One region of the Agathobaculum sp. Marseille-P7918 genome, then DNA from elsewhere that is predicted to be linked to it. Evidence: riboswitches for the same ligand, from Rfam matches in the RefSeq annotation. Region 1 holds a riboswitch; each other region holds the start of a gene.

The links. Region 1 has a riboswitch for thiamine pyrophosphate ahead of thiC (phosphomethylpyrimidine synthase ThiC). Riboswitches for the same ligand answer to the same signal wherever they lie in the genome.
Region 2: linked by a shared signal. The riboswitch ahead of thiS (sulfur carrier protein ThiS) and the one ahead of thiC (phosphomethylpyrimidine synthase ThiC) in region 1 are both predicted to bind thiamine pyrophosphate.
Region 3: linked by a shared signal. The riboswitch ahead of thiD (bifunctional hydroxymethylpyrimidine kinase/phosphomethylpyrimidine kinase) and the one ahead of thiC (phosphomethylpyrimidine synthase ThiC) in region 1 are both predicted to bind thiamine pyrophosphate.

The regions. Positions count from the first base shown of each region.
Region 1 covers NZ_CAXTXI010000005.1:97,574-100,847, reverse strand. Annotated here, with positions in the region: gene ACESSO_RS08965 (hypothetical protein) at 1-149, opposite strand, end outside; gene thiC (phosphomethylpyrimidine synthase ThiC) at 479-1,783, opposite strand; TPP riboswitch at 2,057-2,162, opposite strand; gene ACESSO_RS08955 (hypothetical protein) at 2,363-2,488, shown strand; gene ACESSO_RS08950 (hypothetical protein) at 2,786-3,274, shown strand, end outside.
Region 2 covers NZ_CAXTXI010000004.1:142,239-145,512, reverse strand. Annotated here, with positions in the region: gene ACESSO_RS07610 (PLP-dependent aminotransferase family protein) at 1-651, shown strand, start outside; gene dinB (DNA polymerase IV) at 657-1,886, opposite strand; TPP riboswitch at 1,975-2,077, shown strand; gene thiS (sulfur carrier protein ThiS) at 2,145-2,339, shown strand; gene thiF (sulfur carrier protein ThiS adenylyltransferase ThiF) at 2,344-2,979, shown strand; gene ACESSO_RS07590 (thiazole synthase) at 3,012-3,274, shown strand, end outside.
Region 3 covers NZ_CAXTXI010000001.1:71,577-74,850, reverse strand. Annotated here, with positions in the region: gene ACESSO_RS00380 (flavodoxin family protein) at 1-297, shown strand, start outside; gene ACESSO_RS00375 (carboxymuconolactone decarboxylase family protein) at 319-1,086, shown strand; TPP riboswitch at 1,112-1,215, shown strand; gene thiD (bifunctional hydroxymethylpyrimidine kinase/phosphomethylpyrimidine kinase) at 1,306-2,097, shown strand; gene thiW (energy coupling factor transporter S component ThiW) at 2,104-2,613, shown strand; gene thiM (hydroxyethylthiazole kinase) at 2,610-3,274, shown strand, end outside.

The DNA of each region.
Region 1 (3,274 bases):
CCACTCGGGCCGGTCGGACCGGTTGGGCCGCTCGGGCCAGTCGGGCCGGTTGCTCCGCTCGGGCCAGTCGGGCCAGTCGCTCCGCTTGGACCCGTCGGGCCGGTCGGGGCGATGTTAAAAGGAAAGCACTCTACTGATCGGGTATTCATATTACCAAAAGAAGGTAGTAGCCTATGTCAATAAGTCCTCGATTATATGCTATCATGTTAAGCAAACAGAAAAATGAAAAAGAATCTCAATATAGACGGGCATATTCGACACTATCTCAATTTCAGAGTAATCAATATGGATAGTACCTTTTACGCTGAGGGAATCAAGATATAGAAGGATTGAAACATCAACCAGCGTGTGACGAGTCTTGCGCCAACAACGCCGATAAGCAATAAATCGTCAAAACCTTTTTTACTGCTTCTTTGACAGCGAACACGGTATCTGTAGCATCTTTTTCGTAAAGGAGTACAATGGTTTATACAGCCATTTAAAGAATATCAATATACTCGCCGTTCAGCGCCTTATTCATGCTTCTGATTGCGCAGAATTTGCCGCACATAGAACAGCTATCCTCGTGCTCCGGGGCACGGCTATCACGTATTGCCTTTGCGGTTTCCGGGTCGATGGAGCATTCCCATTGCTTTTCCCAATCAAAGGTACGACGTGCATCTGCCATGGCATCGTCAATATCTCTTGCGTGCGGAATTTTCTTGGCAATATCCGCTGCATGAGCCGCAATGCGAGAAGCAATGATGCCCTGCTTCACATCGTCCACATTTGGCAAAGCTAAGTGTTCGGCAGGAGTCACATAGCAAAGAAAAGCGGCACCGGAAGCGGCGGCAATTGCACCGCCGATGGCAGAGGTAATATGGTCATATCCGGGCGCAATGTCGGTAACAATAGGGCCGAGCACATAAAAAGGCGCACCCATGCAAATGGTCTGCTGCATCTTCATATTGGCTTCAATCTGATCCATTGGCATATGCCCAGGACCTTCAACCATTACCTGCACATCCTTTTCCCATGCACGTTTGGTCAGTTCCCCAAGGCGAACCAGTTCCTCAATCTGACAAACGTCACTTCCGTCGGCAAGACAACCGGGGCGGCAAGCATCACCGAGTGAAATCGTCACATCATACTCACGGCAGATCTCCAGAATTTCATCATAGTATTCGTAGAAGGGATTTTCCTCACCGGTCATACTCATCCACGCAAAGACCAAGGAGCCGCCACGGGAAACGATATTCATTTTTCTCTTGTGTTTACGAATCTGCTCAATGGTTTTACGGGTAATTCCGCAATGGAGCGTAACAAAGTCAACACCGTCTTCTGCGTGAAGCTTTACCACATCGATAAAATCCCTTGCTGTAAGGGTTGCAAGGTCTCGCTGATAGTGGATTACACTGTCATATACAGGAACCGTACCAATCATAGCGGGGCATTCCGCTGTCAGCTTTCTGCGGAAAGGCTGTGTATTGCCGTGGGAGGACAGGTCCATGATTGCTTCTGCACCCATATTGACCGCCGACATAACCTTTTCCATCTCAATATTATAGTCCTTGCAGTCACGGGATACGCCCAAGTTTACATTAATCTTGGTGCGCAGCATCGAGCCTACACCATTAGGATTGATGCAGGTGTGAAGTTTGTTGGCACAGATGACAGCCTTTCCTTTGGCGACAAGTTCACGAATTTCTTCTTCTGTACGGTATTCCTTTTTCGCAACTGCTTTCATTTCGGGGGTGATGATGCCGCGTCTTGCGGCATCCATTTGTGTTGTGTAGTTTCTCATAATTTATTTTCCTTTTAAGGAGATATTTATTTTGAAAATCTAAAAAAAATTCGGATCAAAAGCATACCACATCGGCTCAGAACCTTTTCCACAGATGCCGCGCCTGCATTTACGAGGTCACAGCAACATTGAGCGTTGGCATGGATATATTTCCGGCTACATCGAAAAGCTCACCATTGATTTTTACCATTATTCACACCTCCCAAAATGCAATAAAAAAAACGGAAACCACCTTTATTGGTAGCTTCCGTAAAACACTGCTGTTATTCCCGATATAGCTATATCAGGCATCCCTACGTTGGCATTATCCAAATCAGGTTCTCGGTCGAAGGTTATACCTTCCTCTCAGCCTGTAACACAAGCTCCCTTAGTATTCAATTTACAAAAGAAAAGAGCATCCTATTACGGATACCCCCGAAAATCAAGCTGTGATTCCTACAATGGCATTATCCGTATCAGGTATAGGAGTCAAAGATTATACCTTCCTCTCAGCTTATTGCATAAGCCTTAAGCCTTTTATACTATACACCCAACTTCAACTTTTCACAAGAGAGTTTTGAAAGAATTTGAAAAGTGTTCATGAAAAGCATTGCTTTTGAACTGTCCGAATTTCTCCGGCAAACCATGCGGCGGGCTGCCATCTGTCCGGTTGATCATCTGGCGGCGACCAATGATGAACTGCTGGCCACCATCGGCACCCCCTGAAACTGCTTTGAAAATGGTGCATGCGGTGCATTTCTTGTCCAGACAAAGAAATAGTTGGCATACCACCATGTATTTGCTATAATATCCTTAAAATGTAATTCAGTAAGGGTGACAAACGCTATGGTATCTGCCATCCTTAAACAAGCAAGCGGACCTATGACTATGTAGCTCCGAGTTTTGTCATGCCCTTAATAATGGTTAATTGGCGTTCCTTTTTTAGCAGCGCATTTTTTGGTCAACTTTCCTACCTTTGCACAACTCGTCCAGAGATGGGAAAAGAACGAGGAGGATCAAGCAATGGAGCACCCCAAATATTCCCCTACTTCTGTTCTGAAAATTGTATTAGGAGTCGTCTTTGGTGCATGGCTGATGATGAGCGCCCCCACGGGCTGGATTTATGACCTAGGATCCGGGACGGGAACGGAACAAGGGCAGACACCGGATCAATCTGTCTCTGTCGTACATACTCAGGCAGATGTGGAGGACTTCTTCTTTCAAAGTACTCCAGCCACGGTGTCCAAAGAGAGCCTGATCCGGTGTCCCCTATTGCGTCTGCGGGATTCAGAGTATGCGGGAGAGCACACCCACCACAACAGCGGGGTAAAGAAGACGGCTATCATTTCCGAATATATCCCCGTGGCCTATCCCACTGGCCTGGCAAGGCGTTTCCTGCTGAGATTCTTGGCATCTGGCTCATATAATGGTTACTATCTGGCTCCACTGGAGGACGGCACCTATGTCTGCATCTACTTTGACGATTATCTCATGCTCCGCCCCGGCGAGGAG
Region 2 (3,274 bases), on a different contig from region 1:
GCCGCACGGCGGCTCGAGATTCTGCGCTGGGCGTCCGCTGCGCCCGACCGCTATATCATCGAGGACGACTACGACAGCGAATTCCGCTATGCCTCGCGTCCCATCCCCGCGCTGGGTGAGCTTGACCGCGCGGGGCGGGTCGTGTATGTGAACACCTTTGCCAAAAGTCTTGCGCCCGGCCTGCGCATCGGCTATCTGGTGCTGCCGGACGCGCTGATGGCGCGCTACCGCGAGCGGTTCTCACTCTACTCATCCACCGTGCCGAGCTTCGAGCAGCACACACTTGCGGCCTTTCTGCGCACCGGCGCCTTTGAGCGGCACATCAGCCGCAGCCGCAAGGTATATCAGGCGCGGCGCGACGCGCTGCTGGCGGCGCTTGCACGTGAACTGGCCGACCTGCCGCATGAGGTATCCCGCTCGGAGGCGGGCCTGCACCTGCTGCTGCACATGCGAAACGGCATGCTGGAACGTGAGCTGATGGAGCGGGCCGCGGCCGTCGGCGTGCGGGTGTACGGTCTGTCCGCTTATTACACCCCACCGGTTCAGCCGCCCAAGGCGACGCTGGTGCTCGGTTACGCCGGTATGACCGAGGCGCAAATCAACCAGGCCGCAGCACTGCTGCGTCAGGCGTGGACGAAAAAAGAGCCATGATAAAATCATGGCTCTTTTTCATCTTTTTTCCCGTTTTCCTTTGGTTTACGAACAGAATTTGCAAAAATGACCGACCGGTTCCCAAACCGCTGCCGCAATGCGTCCACGGTCTTATCCAGTTCGCGCTGCTTTTGCCGTGTCTGCGTCTGCTGCGGACTGTCAAACAGGGAAAGCTGTTCACAAGCCTGATTTTCCGACAGCAGGTTAGCCGCTGTGACCGACAGCAGCCGCACCGGCTTATCCATCGGCCAATGCGCGCGCAGCAGCGCAAGCGACGTCTCAAACAGCACGCGGGTGGAGTTGGTCGGCTGCGCCAGCGTCATCTGCCGCGAACGGTTGTGAAACTCCGGGTCGCGGATGCCAATCTGCACGGTCTGGCACACCATCCCGCGCGCCCGCAGACGGCGGCCGACGTTGTCGCATAGTGCGGTCAATCCCATGCGGCACGCCTCTTCGCCCAGCAGATTATGCGCAAAGGTCATGCCGTTGCCCACGCTCTTGACCTCGCGCTCGGCATAGAACGAGCGCACCGGCTCATCATCCTCGCCGCGGGCATAGCGCAGCAGCATATCCCCCTGCTTGCCGAAAATACCGTGCACAAATGCAGGCTCACACGCGGCTAAGTCACCAATCGTATGCACGCCCAGCCCGTCGAGCCGCGCGGCGGCGCGCTTGCCGACGTACAGCAGCGTATTAACCGGCAGCGGCCAGACGCGCTCCCGGAAGTTCTCCGGAGAAAAGACAGTCGTCGCATCCGGCTTTTTGTAGTCGCTTCCGAGCTTGGCAAACGCACGGTTGAACGACACGCCGACCGAAATCGTCAGCCCAATTTCCTCGCGCATACGGCGGCGCAGTTCGTTCGCAATCTGTTCGCCCGTGCCGAACAGGTGCATCGAACCGGTCACGTCGAGAAAGGATTCATCAATGCCGAATGGGTCGACCAAATCGGTATATTGCAGGTACAACTCGTTGCAGCGGCGCGAATACTTGACGTATTCCTCGCGGTGCGGCGGGACCAGCCGCAGGTCAGGACATTTGCGTTTTGCCTGCCAGATGGTTTCCGCCGTCTGCACACCGAACGCCTTGGCCTTTTCGTTTTTGGCAAGGATGATGCCGTGGCGGCTCTCCGGGTCGCCGCAGACCGCACTCGGCCCTTCCGCCAGCGTCGGGTCAAGCAGCGTCTCGACCGATGCGTAAAACGAATTGCAGTCACAGTGCAAAATCGTGCGCTCCACGGCGTCCCCCTCCCATCGAACATTTGTTTTCTTTTATTGTAGCAGAGAATTTGCGCCTTGACAACCACTTTTCACTGGTCTATACTGGATTTGCAAGCAAGGGTGCCGTGATGAGCGGCTGAGAGGGCGAGAGCCTAACCTTTTGAACCTGTTGGTTAGCACCATCGTAGGGAAGCTGTCGCATCGCAAAAACTCAATGCCCCGGTTTTACCGCATGGTGAAACCGGGGTATTTTTATTTCCTGAAAGAAGGGATTTTATGAAAATAAACGGCGAGGCGTGTACCTGTTCCGCGGGTATGACTGTGCTGTCTCTTTTGGAGCAGCGCGGAAACGACCCGCAGCGCGTCGCGGTCGAGCGCAACGGACAAATTGTGCCGCGCACACGCTTTTCACAAGAGACACTGCACGAGGACGATGTAATTGAAATTGTGCAGTTTGTCGGCGGAGGCTGAAAGCATGCATTTGACCAAAGAAGAACTGCACGCCGCGCTCGTCGAGCGGCACGGCGCGGACATCCAGCAAAAGCTCGACCACGCTTCAGTCGGCATCGCAGGACTGGGTGGACTTGGCTCCAACATTGCCGTGCATCTGGCGCGGCTGGGTGTGGGACGGCTGGTGCTGGTGGATTTCGACACGGTGGAAATCAGTAACCTCAACCGGCAGCACTACACGATGAAGGACATCGGCATCCCCAAAACGCTGGCGCTGCTCGAACAGCTGGAAGCCATCAACCCCTATCTGCAATACGAACCGCACACTGAACGCATCGTCCCGGCCAACGCCGCGCGCTTGTTTGCAGGCTGCGACGTTGTCTGCGAAGCATTCGACCGCGCTGACCAAAAAGCCATGCTGATTGAAACACTGCTGGAGCGTTTGCCGGACACGCCTATTGTTTCGGGCAGCGGCATGGCGGGCTGCGGTTCAGCAAACCTGATGCGCACCGAGCGCCGCTTCGGTCGGCTGTACGTCTGCGGCGACGGAACGAGCGACATTGCGGACGGTATTGGACTGATGGCGCCGCGTGTCGCCGTCTGCGCTGCGCAGCAAGCCACTATGGTGCTGCGTCTGCTGCTCGGACATACCGAACCTTAACACAACTTTTCACATAAAGGAGAAGAACAACCATGGAAGATAAGCTGATTCTGGGCGGACACGAATTCACCTCCCGCTTTATTCTAGGCTCAGGCAAATATTCGCTCGATTTAATCAACGCCGCCGTACACAATGCAGGCGCACAGATTATCACGCTCGCGCTGCGCCGCGCCAACGAAGGCGGCACGGCGAACATCCTCGATTATATCCCCAAGGGAGTCACTCTTCTGCCTAATACCTCGGGGGCACGCAACGCGGACGAGGCGGTGCGCATCGCGCGGCTCTCGCGTGAGGT
Region 3 (3,274 bases), on a different contig from region 1:
TTTGCAACACCGATCTATTACTACGGCATGAGCGGCCAGATGAAAACTATGTTGGATCGGGCAAATCCGCTGTTTCCATCTGACTATGCCTTCCGTGATATTTATTTATTGACTGCGGCGGCAGAGGACGATCCGGAAACGCCGGAAGGTGCAGTGCATGGCTTACAGGGTTGGATTAGCTGCGTTGAAAAAGCACATCTGGCAGGCAGTGTGTTTGCCGGCGGTGTAACGAACGAAGGGGAAATCGAAGGCCATCCGGCGCTAAAAACTGCGTTTGAGATGGGAAGCAGAGTATAACAGGAAAGGATGCGTATTATTATGGCAGTCAAGCAGACGGCGGGACGGGATTCGTTGGGTGAATTTGCCCCGAAATTTGCCGAACTCAATGATGATGTGTTATTTGGGCAGGTGTGGAGTAGGGAGGATAAGCTCTCGCTGCGCGACCGCTCTTTGGTGACGGTAGTGTGTTTGATGGCACAGGGATTGGTGGATTCTTCGTTCCAGTATCATTTGACCACGGCAAAGCAGAACGGTATCACCCGTGCGGAAATTTCAGAAATTTTGACGCACGCAGCGTTTTATGCAGGATGGCCTAAGGCGTGGGCAGCGTTCCGGATGGCAAAAGAGGTTTGGATGGAAGAAGAGCAGGCAGCGGACGGCAAAGCCGCGCATCAGAATGAAATGGTGTTTCCCATCGGTCAGCCGAATGATGCGTATGCACAGTATTTTATCGGGCAGAGCTATCTGGCACCGGTATCGACCGAGCAGGTTGGAATCTTCAATGTGACCTTTGAACCGGGCTGCCGCAATAACTGGCATATCCATCACGCGGATAAGGGCGGCGGACAGATTCTTGTTTGTGTAGCCGGTAAGGGCTATTATCAGGAATGGGGCAAGCTTGCAGTAGAACTGCATCCGGGAGATACGGTCAATATTCCGGTGGGGGTGAAGCACTGGCACGGAGCTGCACCGGATAGCTGGTTCTCCCATCTGGCAGTGGAGGTACCGGGTGAAAACGGCAGTAACGAATGGCTGGAAGCGGTGGATGACACGGCATATGCAGCCGCATGCAGACAGAACGCTTGACAAATGTTCCAACAAGTGCTAACTTAATATAAAGCAAGGGAGCTTCCGTAGGAGGCTGAGAGGAGGTTTTGACCTCGACCTTACCTGATTTGGATAATGCCAACGTAGGGATGCTGGTACAAGCTGGAACCGCACGCAGGTGCGGGCATTTTCGGACGCGAAAGGACATCCTGATCGGGATGTCCTTTTTTCATGCAGAAATGACAGGAGGAAACGGGAATGAAGAAAGTACTTACCATTGCAGGCTCGGACTGCTCGGGCGGTGCGGGCGTGCAGGCGGATTTAAAAACGATGGCAGCGCACGGTATATTTGGTATGAGTGTCATTGTGTCAGTTGTGGCGGAAAACACCGCTCGTGTGATTGACATTCAGGACATCAGCCCTAAGATGATCGAGGAACAGATTGATGCGGTGTTTGAAGATATTGTGCCGGACGCAGTTAAAATTGGAATGCTGTCCTCGCCCGCGTGCATGAAAGCGGTTGCGGGCAAGCTCGCGCAGTACAAGCCGCAGCATGTGGTCATTGACCCGGTGATGTTTGCCAAAAACGGTGACGCGCTCATGGACCCTGCTTCAGTCGGCACACTGATTGAGACAGTGCTGCCGTTTGCAGATATTCTGACGCCCAATATTCCCGAGGCGCAGTATATTGCGGATATGCATATCACAACGCCTGCGGATATGGAGGAGGCGGCGCGCCGCATCCATGCGAAGGGCTGCCGCAACGTACTGGTCAAGGGCGGAAAGAACATGGCGGGTGCGGTAGACGTGCTGTATGACGGCACAGACTTTCACCGCTATGAAATCGTGCAGCTGGATACCACCAGCACGCACGGCACGGGCTGCACACTGTCCTCGGCGATTGCATCCAATCTTGCACTCGGGTATTCCATACCGGAGGCAGTGGAAAGAGCAAAGGCATACGTGACCGATGCCATTCGCCATGCGCCCGGCTTTGGAACCGGCTGCGGGCCGCTGAATCATTTTTGCCGCATTTTCTCGGAGGAGTGAGTTGCTATGCAAACAAAATCTGTTCGTAAACTGACGATTGCGGGCTTTCTGGTGGCGGTGGTCGTAGTTGGCAGCCTATTTTCCATTCCTGTTCTGGGCGCGAAGTGCTCGCCTGTACAGCACATGGTTAATGTGCTGGGAGCGGTCCTGCTCGGACCGTGGTATGCTGTTGGCATGGCGTTTGCCGCCTCGCTCATCCGCAATCTGCTGGGACTTGGCAGCCTGCTGGCGTTTCCTGGCTCGATGATTGGCGCATTGCTGTGCGGCGTTGCATATAAACTACTGCCCAAGCTGCCAGTTGCGTATGTCGGTGAAGTGTTCGGTACGGGTGTTCTGGGCGGCATCGCGTCTTATCCGATTGCGGCGGTGCTGATGAATAACAAGGCTGCGGCGCTCTTTACCTTTGTACCGTCTTTTCTGGTATCGACCGCAGTGGGGGCTGCGATTTCTGTTTTGGTTTTGGCGGCACTCAAGCGCACGCAGGTATTTGGCGAACTGGAGGGTGCGCTGCGGTGACGGAAAGCCTGAAACAGATCGTATTGCATACACAGTCGCTCCGTCCGATGGTGCATTCGATTACCAATAATGTGACGATTAACGATTGTGCAAATATCATCCTTGCGGCGGGCGGCACGGCCATCATGGCGCAGGATGAGCGTGAGGTTGAGGAAATTACCGCACACGCCGACGCACTAGTGCTGAACATGGGCGCGCTGCGCGCGCAGGAAGCCATGCTGCTAGCTGCACGTACATCCAAACGGCTGGGACATCCGGTTGTGCTGGATCCGGTCGCGGCAGGAGCAAGCCGTCTGCGCAGTGAAATGTGTGGCCGTTTGCTGGCTGAAGGGCTGGTGTCGGTCATTCGCGGCAATGCATCCGAGATTCGCTCGCTTGCAGCGGGACAGGAGAACGCCGCAGGCGTGGAAGTCGATGCACTCGACCGCGTAACCGAGCAAAATCTTGCCGAATCTGCTGCATGGCTGCGTCAGTTCAGCCAGCAGACCGGCGCAGTCGTCATGCTGACCGGCGTGATTGACCTGATAACCGATGGACAACGTACCGCGGTGCTGCGGGGCGGCAGTGAGCTGATGGGCCGGATTACCGGTGCCGGCTGCATGCTCACGTCGCTGACCGCACTGTATTGCGGAGCGAATCCAAATATACCTTTTGAGGCCGC